4 regions of the Mesorhizobium sp. 01N446 genome follow, and region 3 is predicted to be linked to each of the others. Evidence: predicted binding sites of a transcription regulator. Region 3 holds the regulator's gene; each other region holds the start of a gene.
The links. Region 3 encodes PhoB, which activates phosphate uptake and scavenging genes when phosphate is short. Its sites were predicted from a motif close to TGTCATNNANCTGTCAT; they were not measured.

Region 1: a site for PhoB is predicted at 1,214-1,230, ahead of ppk2 (polyphosphate kinase 2). Genes of this name have one in related genera too.
Region 2: a site for PhoB is predicted at 1,182-1,198, ahead of AC1DPX_RS11120 (BtaA family protein). Genes of this name have one in related genera too.
Region 4: a site for PhoB is predicted at 1,523-1,539, ahead of AC1DPX_RS27915 (RNA degradosome polyphosphate kinase). Genes of this name have one in related genera too.

The regions. Positions count from the first base shown of each region.
Region 1 covers NZ_JBFTRA010000008.1:297,581-300,679, reverse strand. Annotated here, with positions in the region: gene AC1DPX_RS27285 (aldo/keto reductase) at 13-1,056, opposite strand; gene ppk2 (polyphosphate kinase 2) at 1,338-2,258, shown strand; gene AC1DPX_RS27275 (dihydrofolate reductase family protein) at 2,464-3,099, opposite strand, start outside.
Region 2 covers NZ_JBFTRA010000002.1:578,922-582,020, reverse strand. Annotated here, with positions in the region: gene AC1DPX_RS11120 (BtaA family protein) at 1-1,172, opposite strand, end outside; gene AC1DPX_RS11115 (acyltransferase family protein) at 1,442-3,099, shown strand, end outside.
Region 3 covers NZ_JBFTRA010000001.1:1,617,436-1,620,534, reverse strand. Annotated here, with positions in the region: gene AC1DPX_RS07860 (ROK family protein) at 1-989, shown strand, start outside; gene phoB (phosphate regulon transcriptional regulator PhoB) at 1,002-1,691, opposite strand; gene phoU (phosphate signaling complex protein PhoU) at 1,711-2,418, opposite strand; gene pstB (phosphate ABC transporter ATP-binding protein PstB) at 2,444-3,099, opposite strand, start outside.
Region 4 covers NZ_JBFTRA010000009.1:68,002-71,100, reverse strand. Annotated here, with positions in the region: gene AC1DPX_RS27915 (RNA degradosome polyphosphate kinase) at 1-1,374, opposite strand, end outside; gene AC1DPX_RS27910 (zinc-finger domain-containing protein) at 1,603-1,848, shown strand; gene AC1DPX_RS27905 (FAD-dependent monooxygenase) at 1,868-3,099, shown strand, end outside.

The DNA of each region.
Region 1 (3,099 bases), on a different contig from region 3:
GCTCCTCTGCTGTCAGATGACGCTGCGGTCGATCACCAGATCGGCGGCGCCAAAACGATCCTTTGCCGTCAATTGCTGGTGCCAATAGGGGTAGAGCAAGGCCGGCCGGCTGACCTCGTCGAGGCGCTGGCGTTCCTCATGGCTGAGCGCCAGGCTTGCGGCCGCGAGATTGTCCTTGAGCTGGGCATCGTTGCGGGCGCCGATCACCAGCGAGGAGACGGCGGGGCGTCCGAGCAGCCAGGCGAGTGCCACCTGTGCGGCCGACACGCCGCGATCCCTGCCGATCTCGACCAGCACGTCGACGATCCGCCAGAGCCGGTCCTCGTCGCGGATCGGCGGCTCGGACCAGCCGGCGAGTTGCCGTGCGGTCGGGCTGTCGCGGTGGTATTTGCCGGACAGCAGGCCGCCGGCGAGCGGGCTCCAGACCAGCACGCCCAGTCCCTGGTCGACCGAGATCGGCAGAAGTTCATATTCCGCCTCGCGCGCCTCCAGCGTGTAGTGGATCTGCTGGGTGACGAAGCGCTGCTGGTGGCGGCTGTCGCTGATCCCGAGCGCCTTCATCACCTGCCAGCCGGACCAGTTGGAGCAGCCGATATAGCGCACCTTGCCCTGGTTGACCAAAGTGTCGAGCGCCGCGACCGTTTCCTCGACCGGGGTAAGCCCGTCCCACTGGTGAACGAAATAGATATCGATGACGTCGGTCTTCAGCCGCTTCAGGCTCTTCTCGCATTCGCGGATCAGGTGGTGGCGCGACAGGCCTTCGTCGTTCGGCCCGCCGCCGATCCGCATGCGCGCCTTGGAGGCGATCAGCACGTCGTTCCTGCGCTTGCCGCCGAGCGCCTCGCCGATGATCTCCTCCGACAGGCCGTTGGAATAGACATTGGCGGTGTCGATGAGGTTGATGCCGGCGTCGATGCACATGTCGATCATGCGTTTGGCTTCGGTAAGATCGCTGTTGCCGACCGCGGCGAAGGGTCCRGTGCCGCCGAAGGTCATCGTGCCCAAAGTCAGTGTCGAAACCTTCAGGCCGGAACGGCCAAGGGTGCGGTATTCCATGTCAGTCCTCGCGATCGTGTTGAATGGGGGCGGGGCCAAAGGGCTGCCCGGAATGTGACGGCCATTTGTAGGACAATTCAGCCGGCTTGTCGCCATGCCATGGCGATGGATCAATTGGACATGGCGGCCGCCGCGGCGGCCGCTATCGCGCTTGGGCTGCAATAAAACCGTCACTGCCGGTCTATATTGAAGTCGGCTCAGGTGTTTCCCTTCCAGGCTGCTGGCCAGCACTTTGGGGCGCCGTACGGAAACCGACAGGGCTTGCAAGCGGAGCAGTGCAAATGACCGAGCTAAGACAGAATTCTCCCGCCAAGGACTGGCTCGAAGCCGAGCTCGCCGACACGCTCGACGAAGATTATGAGCTCGAGATGTCGGAGCCGGCGCTGTCGATGGAGATCGCCAAGATCTACAAGAACGCGCATCCGCCTTCGATCGACCGCATGCAATATTTTCGCGACCTGATCACCCTGCAGTCCGAACTGATCAAGCTGCAGTCCTGGGTCGCCTACCACAAGAAGAAGCTGGTGGTGATTTTCGAGGGGCGCGATTCCGCCGGCAAGGGCGGCGTCATCAAGCGCATCACCCAGCGGCTCAACCCGCGCATCTGCCGTGTCGTGGCGCTGCCCGCGCCGACCGAGCGCGAGAAGTCGCAATGGTACTTCCAGCGTTATGTCCCGCATCTGCCGGCAGGCGGCGAGATCGTGCTGTTCGACCGCTCCTGGTACAACCGCTCCGGCGTCGAGCGGGTGATGGGCTTTGCCGATGGAGGGCAGGTCGAGGAATTCTTCCGCGACGTCCCCGAGTTCGAACGCATGCTGGTGCGCTCGGGCATCACTGTCGTGAAGTACTGGTTCTCGATCACCGACGAGGAGCAGCAGATGCGCTTCCTGATGCGCATCCATGACCCGATGAAGCAATGGAAGCTGTCGCCGATGGACCTGCAGTCGCGCGTGCGCTGGGAGCAGTACACCAAGGCTAAGGAAGAAACCTTCGCCCGCACCAACATTCCCGAGGCGCCCTGGTTCATCGTCGAGGGCAACGACAAGAAGCGCGCGCGTCTGAACTGCATCGATCATCTGCTCAAGCAGATGCCGTATGAAGAGGTGCCGCACGAGGAAATCACACTACCGGAACGCGTCTTCAATCCCGAATACGAGCGCCAGACGCTGCCGCGCGAACTTTACGTGCCGGAGAAGTATTGAGACTAGCTCCCTTCTCCCCGTCACTATACGGGGCGAAGGTGCCGGCAGGCGGATGAGAGGCAGCGCCAGCGTCGAAAGTTGGGCCTAGTCATCCTTCAACCGTATGCAATCGCTTGCGTCGCCGGCAGCGCAAATCTTCGAAACGTCAGCGCCGCCCCTCATTGCCCTGCCGGGCATTTCTCCCCGTAGAACGGGGAGAAAGCCGCTAACCACGTTTGATCACCACATGCGTGGCAAGCGCCGTCGCCACCTGCTCGGTGCATTGATAGCCAAGCTTCAACATGTCCAGGCCAGCGAAGAGGTGCTCGCCCTTGCCGAGCAACACCGGCGAGATTGCCAGATGCATCTCGTCGATCAAGCTCTCCTGCAGATATTGCCGGATGGTGGAGACCCCGCCGCCGATCCGCACATCCTTGCCGCCGGCCGCCGCCTTGGCCTGTTCGAGCGCCGAATGGATGCCGTCGGTCACAAAATAGAAGGTCGTGCCGCCTTCCATCGTGATGGGCGCCCGCTCGTGGTGCGTCAGCACGAAAACCGGCACATGGTAGGGAGGGTTGACGCCCCACCAGCCTTTCCAACTGTCGTCGGGCCACTCGCCGCGGATCGGCCCGAACATGTTGCGGCCGAGGATCCATGCGCCGAGGTTTTCGAAACTGCGCGCCGCGAACGTCTCGTTGATATCGTTGGTGCCGCCATCTTTTCCGAGCACCATATTGCGGAAGGTTGGGGTGTCGACAAACCACTTGTGCAAGGATTCCCCGCCGATGCCGAGCGGGTTTTGCAGATCCTGATCGGGACCGGCGCCGTAGCCGTCGAGCGACAGGGTGAATGCGTTGACACG
Region 2 (3,099 bases), on a different contig from region 3:
GGCAGCAGGCTGGGCTCGGCGGCGGTGCGGAAGATGACGCGGGCGCCGGTCGAGGCGGTGCGGCTGATTTCCGACCACAGCGCATTGAGCTGGTCATCGGTCATCCAGTCCTGCGCATCGAGCAGGATGAAGCGGTCGACGGTGCCCGCATCCTTGCCGGCCAGGAACTCGATCAGATTGGCGTGGTGGATGGCGACGCGGTCGATGTTGCCGCGGATGGTGTCGTAGTTCTGCTTTTCCAGATAGGCGGGCAGGGCGGCCTCGCCGGGCTCGGGATAGCGGCGAGCAAAGGCCTGCCAGGCGAAGTAATTGTTTTCCAGGGGAAAATCGCAGGCGAGTTTTTCCAGCCGGGCCTTCAGCACGCTGGCCATGGTGCCGTCGCCTGATGTGATCAGCGAATCATACTGCGCCGGCGGAATGCCCAGGCCGAAAAGCGAAGCCTTGCGCGAGGTCGCCCATTTCAACAGCTTCCTGTCGAAGACCGGCGCCAGCTCATCGTTGAAGAAGCGGCGCTGTTCGCCAATGTTTTTGGCTTCCATCATGCGGGCCGGGTTGACGCCGAAGAATTTCGCCGTGCGGTGGCCCATGGCGATGAACAGGCCGAGCAGGCCGGTCTGGTAGAAATTGCGGTCGAAGACGCCGATGCGCCGGCGGCCGCGCCAGTTGCGGCGCTCCCAGTACTGACGGCTGACCGGATCGAGATGCGGCGCGATGAAACGATCGTAGGCTTGCGAATTGTGGCTGGTGTCGGCGGCCCCGAAGAAACGAAACAGATCGCCCTGCGAGGGCAGGCGGCGCACCGCCTCAAGCTTCATGCGGTTCAGCGCGACATGGGCGGTGGTGAGGTCGACGGCGTCGACCCTTGCCGGCGAACGGGTGAGGTAGGCCAGGATGTTGCAGCCGCCGGAAGCGATGGTGACGACGCGATGGTTTTGGCCGAGTTGCATGGCCTCCATGTCGACATCGGGGTCTTCCCAGATCTGCGGGTAGACGAGACCGGAAAACAGGAAGGCGAACAGCCGCTCGGAAATGCCGGCTTTGGAAAGCGCGCGGTTCTGGTAGACGGCCTTTCCAACTTCCTTGCCGCGGCGAAAAACCAGATCCGAGGAGACGTCGGTCATGACAAATTGATTCCCCATTTGCTCTGGCGCAAGCGGGTAACCCAGGGTCATGACAGGCCGGTGACAGCCTGTTGACGTGTTCTTTACAGCCGTCGCACGCAAGATCGGTTGGCACCTCACCGCAACGTCATTTGGTACCACCTTGTTTTCGGATATTCATTCGAAGGATGGGAGCAAGACGGTGATTGGTTATGGTCTGCGCGGGAGCGGGCCGATGGGAGTCTCACAGTTCAGTATTGCGTTGCGGCGACTCCGAGAGGCCCGCCGGCGTTCAGGCAGGCAGCGATGTCGAGACCCGGCAGAAGCGGGAACCGGTGAAGATGCCGTCTGCGATCGGCTATAGACGCGACATAGACGGGTTACGTGCCGTCGCCGTCATCTTGGTCCTGGCGTTTCACGCTTTCCCGGCTCTTGTTCCAAACGGATTCATCGGCGTCGACATCTTCTTCGTGATCTCTGGCTACCTGATCACTTCGATCATTGTCAGGGACACGTTCACATACAAGCGTTTCTACGCAAACCGCGTCCGCCGGATAGTTCCGGCGCTTGTCCTGGTGTTGGCGAGCGTTTTTGCTCTGGGGTGGCTTCTCTTCGACCCTGAAGAGATGGCCAGATTAAGCAAGTCGATTCTGGCCTCATCGCTATTCTTTCCGAATTTTCAATTCTGGAGCGAAGTCGGGTATTTCGATGCCGCATCCGAAACAAAGCCGCTGCTGCATCTTTGGTCCTTGGGGGTTGAGGAGCAATTCTACGTTGTCTGGCCGTTGTTTTTAGGCGCCCTGGTCTGGTTGAAACGGCCCGTTTTGGCGCCTCTCATCCTGGTTACGCTGGTGTCCTTGGCGGTCAGTATCTGGTTATCTGTCCGAGATCCAAATGCTGCCTTCTATGCCCCGTGGTCGAGGGCTTGGGAGCTTTCGTTGGGGGGGATTATCGCAACCGCGAGTTTCAGCGCTGGCGGTCGTCACGCGTCATCTTACCGGGCAGATCTTCTCGGCATCGCCGCGATCCTGGCGATATCGGCGGCAGCGTTTGTCCTCGGCTCCAAAACCCTTCTGCCGAATATCGCCGCTACCCTGGGCACCGCGGCGCTGATCTGGGCTTCGTCCGGATCAGTGAACCGGATGCTTGGCGGCAGGCTGTTGGTCGCGATCGGATTGATCAGCTATCCCTTGTACCTTTGGCATTGGCCGCTCCTCGTCTTCGCAAGAGCATATGAAGGCAGCCCGCTTTCTGCCCCGCAAACATTTGTCTGTCTGGGGGCAAGTCTTGGTTTGGCGGCAGCGACGTATTGGTTTGTCGAAAAGCCCATCAGATTTGGAGCGTGGAGGCGATGGAGCCTTCAGCCTCTGGTGGCGGCCGCGGCGCTCCTGGGGTTATCAGGGTTTGCCGGCGTTTTCACACAGGGGTTTCCTCTGAGATTTCCAGCAGAAATTCGCGATGTCCTCGCCTACGGGCACTATGAGCATGCCAAGGACGGGCGTGCCGTGGAGTGCTGGATAAGAAACGAGGATCCGTTCACGGCTTTTGCCCCTGAGTGCGCCCTCAAACCGTCGGTCGGCGGACAGAAAAGGTTACTTGTGTGGGGCGATTCCCATGCCGCCCGGCTTTATGCCGGTATGAGAACCGAACTACCGCCTGATGTTGATATCGCAGAATTCACCAAGGACAGTTGTCCACCCTTGCTGGATCTGAGCGGACCATGCGGAGACAGTAACCGCTCCGTTCTCGATGAAATTCGACGCAGCAATCCCGATACGGTCATACTCTTCGCAGTCTGGGGCCTGTATGGAGATTGGGGAAATGGCGCCACCCTTCGACACGATCTTGCGGAGACCATTGCCGGGATAAAAGCATCCGTGCCCGCGAAGATAGTGGTCGTAGGACCCGCGCCTGTGTGGTCCGATGCCTTGCCGAAACTCGTATATTTGTCATGGCGGGATTCCGGCAAGTCATTGCCCGACCGACTGAGCCATGGGTT
Region 3 (3,099 bases):
CCGTGGTGCTGTCGCTGAATTTCCTCTCCGTCGCCGTCATCGACTATGCCGGCCAGGTGATATCGGAGGAACAGCGCCGGCTGGACACGCTGACCATGTCGCGCGAAGCGCTGATCGGCGAATGCACGGCAATCGTGCGACGGCGGCTCGAGGATCCCGACATCGATGTGCGCAGCGTCGCCCGCATCGCGCTGGCGATCCAGGGCATCACCGACACCGAAGCCCGGGCGATGCTCTGGTCGCCGATCACGCCGCAGACCGACATCGCCTTCGCCGACATACTCGAAGCCGAGTTCGGCATCCCCGCCACCATGGAAAACGACTGCAACATGATGGCCGTGGCGCTGCGCTGGCGCGATCCCGAGCGCTACCGCGACGACTTCATTGCCATCCTTTTGTCGCACGGCATCGGCATGGGCCTGGTGCTGAAGGGCGAGCTCTTCACCGGCACCCATTCCTCGGGCGGCGAATTCGGCCACATGATCCATCGGCCGGGCGGCGCGCTCTGCCGCTGCGGCCGCCGTGGCTGCGTCGAGGCTTATGCCGGCAACTATGCCATCTGGCGCAACGCCAGGCAGCTCAGCGAGGACACCGAGCCGGTGGCCGATGTCAGCGACGCGCAGATGCGGGCATTGGCCGCCACGGCACGCGAACGGGACGGGCCCGAGCGCGAAGCCTACCGCAAGGCCGGCGAGGCACTTGGCTACGGCCTCGGCAGCCTGTTCGCGCTGATCGATCCCGCGCCCGTCGCCATGGTCGGCGTCAGCGCCGCCGCCTTCGACCTGATCGAGCCGGCACTGCGCGAGGCGATCGCCCAGACCGCTGGCGGCCAGCACTCGAAATCGATCTCCTTCGACACCGAGCCGAACGAGCTGCCGCTGATCCGCGAAGGCTGTGCCATGCGCGCGCTGACCTTCGTCGACCAGGAGATTTTCGCGCCGGGCGTGCAAACGAAAGCGGGCCTTGCCGCCAAGAAAAACGTCGCCTGAATCAGGTCGCTTTCAATCTTCCCTGATCGCGTAGCCAGCGCCGCGAATGGTGCGGATGACATCCGGCATGCGGCCATTGTTGACCGCCTTGCGCAGCCGGCCGACATGCACGTCGACAGTGCGTTCGTCGATGTAGATCGTCTCGCCCCAGACATTGTCGAGCAGTTGGCTGCGCGAGAACACGCGGCCGGGGTGGCGCATCATGAATTCGAGCAGGCGGAATTCGGTCGGTCCGAGCCGGATCTCGCTCTTCTTGCGATAGACCCGGTGCGATTCGCGGTCGAGCACGATGTCGCCGACCTTGAGCACGCTGGACAGCACTTCCGGCTTGGCGCGGCGCAGCAGCGCCTTGACGCGAGCCATGAATTCCGGCGTCGAGAACGGCTTGACCAGATAGTCGTCGGCGCCGGTGGACAGCCCACGCACACGGTCGCTTTCTTCGCCCCGTGCGGTCAGCATGATGATCGGCAGCCGCTCGGTCTCGGGCCGCATCCGCAGGCGCCGGCAGAGTTCGATGCCGGACACCGCCGGCACCATCCAGTCGAGCACCAGGAGGTCGGGCACGTTCTCCTGCAGGCGGATTTCGGCTTCATCGCCGCGTGTCACCACCTCGACCTGATAACCCTCCGATTCCAGATTGTAGCGGAGGAGCACGCCGAGCGGCTCCTCGTCCTCCACCACCATGATGCGTGGTGCGATCATCGCTTGGTTACCCCTGCGCTCAGGCCGCCGGCGCCGACATCGCCGTCTCGTCCTGCTTTGGACGGTTGGCGGGCAGTTGCGTGCCGGTCAGGACATAGTACGCGTTCTCGGCGATGTTGGTCACATGGTCGCCGATGCGTTCGAGATTCTTGGCGCAGAACAACAGATGCGTGCAGGCCGTGATGTTGCGCGGATCCTCCATCATGTAGGTCAGCAGTTCGCGGAAGACGGAGGTGTATTTGACGTCGATGCGTTCGTCGTCGGCGCGCAGCTTCGCCAGTGCGGCGGCATCGCGCGCCGCATATTCCTCGATCACGCCCTGCACCTGGATCAGCACCAGCTGCGCCATGGCGTCGATGGAATGCGACAGGTCGCGCGGCGTGGAGCTGAGGCCGACGGTGCCGACGCGCTTGGCAATGTTCTTGGCAAGGTCGCCGATGCGTTCGAGATCACCGGCCATGCGGATCGAGCCGACGACATGACGCAGATCGTCGGCCATAGGCTGGCGCTTGGCGATCAGCGTGATGGCGCGGTCGTCGAGCTCGCGCTGGCGCGCATCCATGATGGCGTCGTCGGAGACCACGCGCTGGGCGAGCGCATTGTCGGAATTCAGCAGCGCCTTGGTGGCGCCGCCGACCATCGAGCCGGCGAGGTCGCCCATGTCGCTGATCAGCCTGCTGATCTGTCCGAGATCCTCGTCGAAGGCTGCGACTGTGTGTTCGGCCATGATCCTGGTCCTCGTATGCGTGCGATCAGCCGAAGCGGCCGGTGATGTAGTCTTGCGTGCGCTTCTCGCGAGGCGACGTGAAGATCTTCTCGGTTTTGTCGAATTCGACCAGTTCGCCCAGATACATGAAGGCCGTCTGCTTCGACACGCGCGCGGCCTGCTGCATGTTGTGGGTGACGATGACGATCGTGTAGTCGGCCTGCAGCTCGTCGATCAGTTCCTCGATCTTGGCGGTCGACAGCGGGTCGAGCGCCGAGGCCGGCTCGTCGAGCAGGATGACTTCCGGCTTCACCGCCACGGTGCGAGCGATGCACAGCCGCTGCTGCTGGCCGCCCGACAGGCTGAGGCCGCTGGCGTTGAGCTTGTCCTTGACCTCGGTCCACAGCGCCGCGCGCTTCAGCGCCTGCTCGACACGGCCGTCCATTTCGGCCTTGCTGATCTTCTCATAGAGCCTGACGCCGAAAGCGATGTTCTCGTAGATCGACATCGGGAACGGTGTCGGCTTCTGGAACACCATGCCGATCTTGGTGCGCAGCAGGTTGAGATCCTGCGAGCGGTCGAGAATGTTCTGGCCGTCGAGCAGCACCTGGCCCTCGGCGGTCTGCTTGGGATAGAGCTCGTAGATGCGGTTGAAGACGCGCAGCAGCGTCGACTTTCCGCAACCCGAAGGGCCGATGAAGG
Region 4 (3,099 bases), on a different contig from region 3:
GCGCCGCACCACCAGCGACATTTTCGCGTGGGTCTTCAATTCGAGGAAACCGAACACGACCTGCACGCCGGCGCGCTCGAGGTCGCGCGCCCAGCGGATGTTGGCTTCCTCGTCGAAGCGCGCCTTGAGCTCGACCAGCGCGGTCACCGACTTGCCGGCCTCGGCGGCGTCGACCAGCGCACGCACGATGGGGCTGTCGTTGGAGGTGCGGTAAAGCGTCTGCTTGATCGCCACCACTTCGGGATCGGCCATGGCCTGGCGCAGGAACTGCACCACGACGTCGAAGGATTCGTAGGGGTGATGGACGACGATGTCCTTCTCGCGGATGGCCGCGAAGCAGTCGCCGCCATGCTCGCGGATACGCTCGGGAAAACGCGGATTGTAGGGCGTGAACTTCAGGTCGTCGCGAGGAATGGAGACGATCTCGGAGATCTGGCTGAGCGCCAGCGGACCGGTCAAGACGCTGATACGGCTCGACGAGACGCCAAGCTCGCCGGCGACGAACTCGCGCAATTCGCCAGGCATCAGCCTGTCGAACTCGATGCGGATCACCGACCCGCGGCGGCGGCGCTTCAGCGCCGTCTCGAACAGGCGCACGAGGTCCTCGGACTCCTCCTCGACCTCGATATCGCTGTCACGAATGATACGGAACGTGCCGGAACCCTTGACCTCATAACCGGGGAACAGCTTGCCGATATAGAGGCCGACCGCCTCTTCCAGCGGGATGAAGCGGACATGGTTCTTGCGATCCGGAAGCCGGATGAAGCGCTTCAGCGCCACCGGCAGGCGCAGAAGCGCGCTCATCTCCTCGCCATTCTTGCGGTGGCGCAGCTGCAGCGCCATCGAGAAGCCGAGATTGGGAATAAACGGGAACGGATGCGCCGGGTCGATCGACAACGGGGTGAGCACCGGAAACACCTGGTCCTGGAAATGCTCTTCCAGCCAGACTTTCTCGTCCTTGGTCAGCGCATCGCGCGTAATGCTCTCGATACCTTCCTTGTTGAGCAGCACGGTGAGCGCCGAAAGGCTCTTCTGCTGGTCTTCCTGCAGCCGCTCGACTTCGCGCAGCAGCTGTTCGAGCTGCTGTTCGGGCGTGCGGCCGTCAGGGCTTTTCAGCGTGATGCCTTCGCGCACCTGGCCGGCGAGGCCGGCGACACGCACCATGAAGAACTCGTCGAGATTGGCGGCCGAGATCGACAGGAAGCGGACTCGCTCCAGCAGCGGATGATGGGTGTTCAGCGATTCCTCGAGCACGCGGCGGTTGAACTGCAGCCAGGAAAACTCGCGGTTGACGAAACGATCCGGGTTGCCGCCCTCTGCACTGGCCACCTCGACGTTGACGAATTCGCTCTGCACCGGCTTCAGTTCATTCATCGTCCCTGCCCACAACCGTTCCTTTGAAGCGTCGCCAGATGGCGATGGACGCTCTAACATGCCTTTATGACGTGTGATCGGTAGCGGAATCGCTTTGCGCCCGCGCTCACACGCTTAACCGGCTCAACTTATCCTCTGACAGGGTTTTGCGACAGTTTCATTTCATCGATCTTGCAAAGAGACCTGTTATGATCCAGATGCATGCGAGACTGCGTTAAGGAGACGACGATGGCAGGCGGTTCCATTCCCCATTTCCAGAACGATGCCGGCCATCCGGCGATCGACATCGGGGTCAAGGAATTCATGTGCACGGGCGCCAATCCGCCTTTCGACCACCCGCATGTGTTTCTCGACATGGGCGACGACAATGAGAAAGTTTGCCCCTATTGCTCGACGCTCTACCGCTATTCGCCGAAGCTGAAGGCGACCGAAACGCTGCCGGCGGGCTGCCTCTACATCGACCAGGCCGCCTGATTCCTTCCCGACAGAGCTGATGGACGACACGCGCTCCCGGCAAATCGTCATCGCCGGAGCGGGCGTCGCCGGGCTGACCGCGGCACTTGCTTTTGCCAGACGCGGCTACCCCGCGCGGGTGTTCGAACAGGCGCCGCGCCTGGAAGCCGTAGGCGCCGGCCTCCAGCTCTCTCCCAACGCGACACGCATCCTGCGCGACCTCGGCGTACTCGACCGGCTGTTGCCGGCGGCGGTGCGGCCGGAGGCGGTGGTGCTGAAGGATGCCAGGACGTTGCGCCAACTGGCTCAGGTGCCGTTGGGGCAATCGGGTGAAGACCGCTGGGGAGCCCCGTATCTCGTCGCGCACCGGGCGGACCTGCAGAGCGCGCTGATGGCGCGTGTAGCAGAGATGCCTGATGTCCATCTCACAACCGGTGCGCGCGTCCAAAGAATTGCGACCGGCAGCCATGGTGTCACGGCGACCGTCGAGCTCGGCGGCAAGACGGCAGAGGAACAAGGCTCCTTGCTGGTCGGCGCCGATGGCGTCTGGTCGTCGGTGCGCGGGCTTGTCGATGCGAAAAGGATGGCATCGCCAAGAAGCCGTTTTTCGGGAGAGTTGGCCTGGCGCACCACCGTCGCGGCCGACAGCAGCGCCGGGCAAGCCTTTGTCGCGATCGGCGCGGCCGATTGCGTCACGACTTTCCTGCATCCAGGTTTCCACATGGTCGCCTATCCCGTCAGCAAGGGCGACGCCTTCAACCTCGTCGCCTTCACCAAAGGCGAGCGGATCGCCGAGGGCTGGTCCGGCCATGCCGATCCCGGCATCCTCGCAGCCGCTATGCGCGGCACCGCGCCAGGACTCGTGAGGCTGGTGGAAATGGCCGGCCCTTGGCTGACATGGCCGCTGCATACCGTCGAACAGAAACAGCCCTGGACAACGCCAGCCGGCATCGCGCTGATCGGCGATGCCGCCCATGCGATGACGCCATTCGCGGCGCAGGGCGCGGCGATGGCGATCGAGGATGCGGCGACGCTTGCCACTCTGGTCGCCGACTTCCCCGGCGATCCGCGGCAGAGCCTCAGCATCTGGGAAAATCTGCGACGGCCCCGCGTGGAAAAGGTGCTTAAGCGCGGTGCGCTCAACCGGCTTGCCTGGCACGCCCGAGGCCCGGTGGCGCTGGCCCGCAACCTGGTGCTGGCGACACGACCGGCGGAGAAGCTCGCGGCCGACCTCGACTGGCTCTATGGCTGGCAGCTGCAGAAGATCGTTCG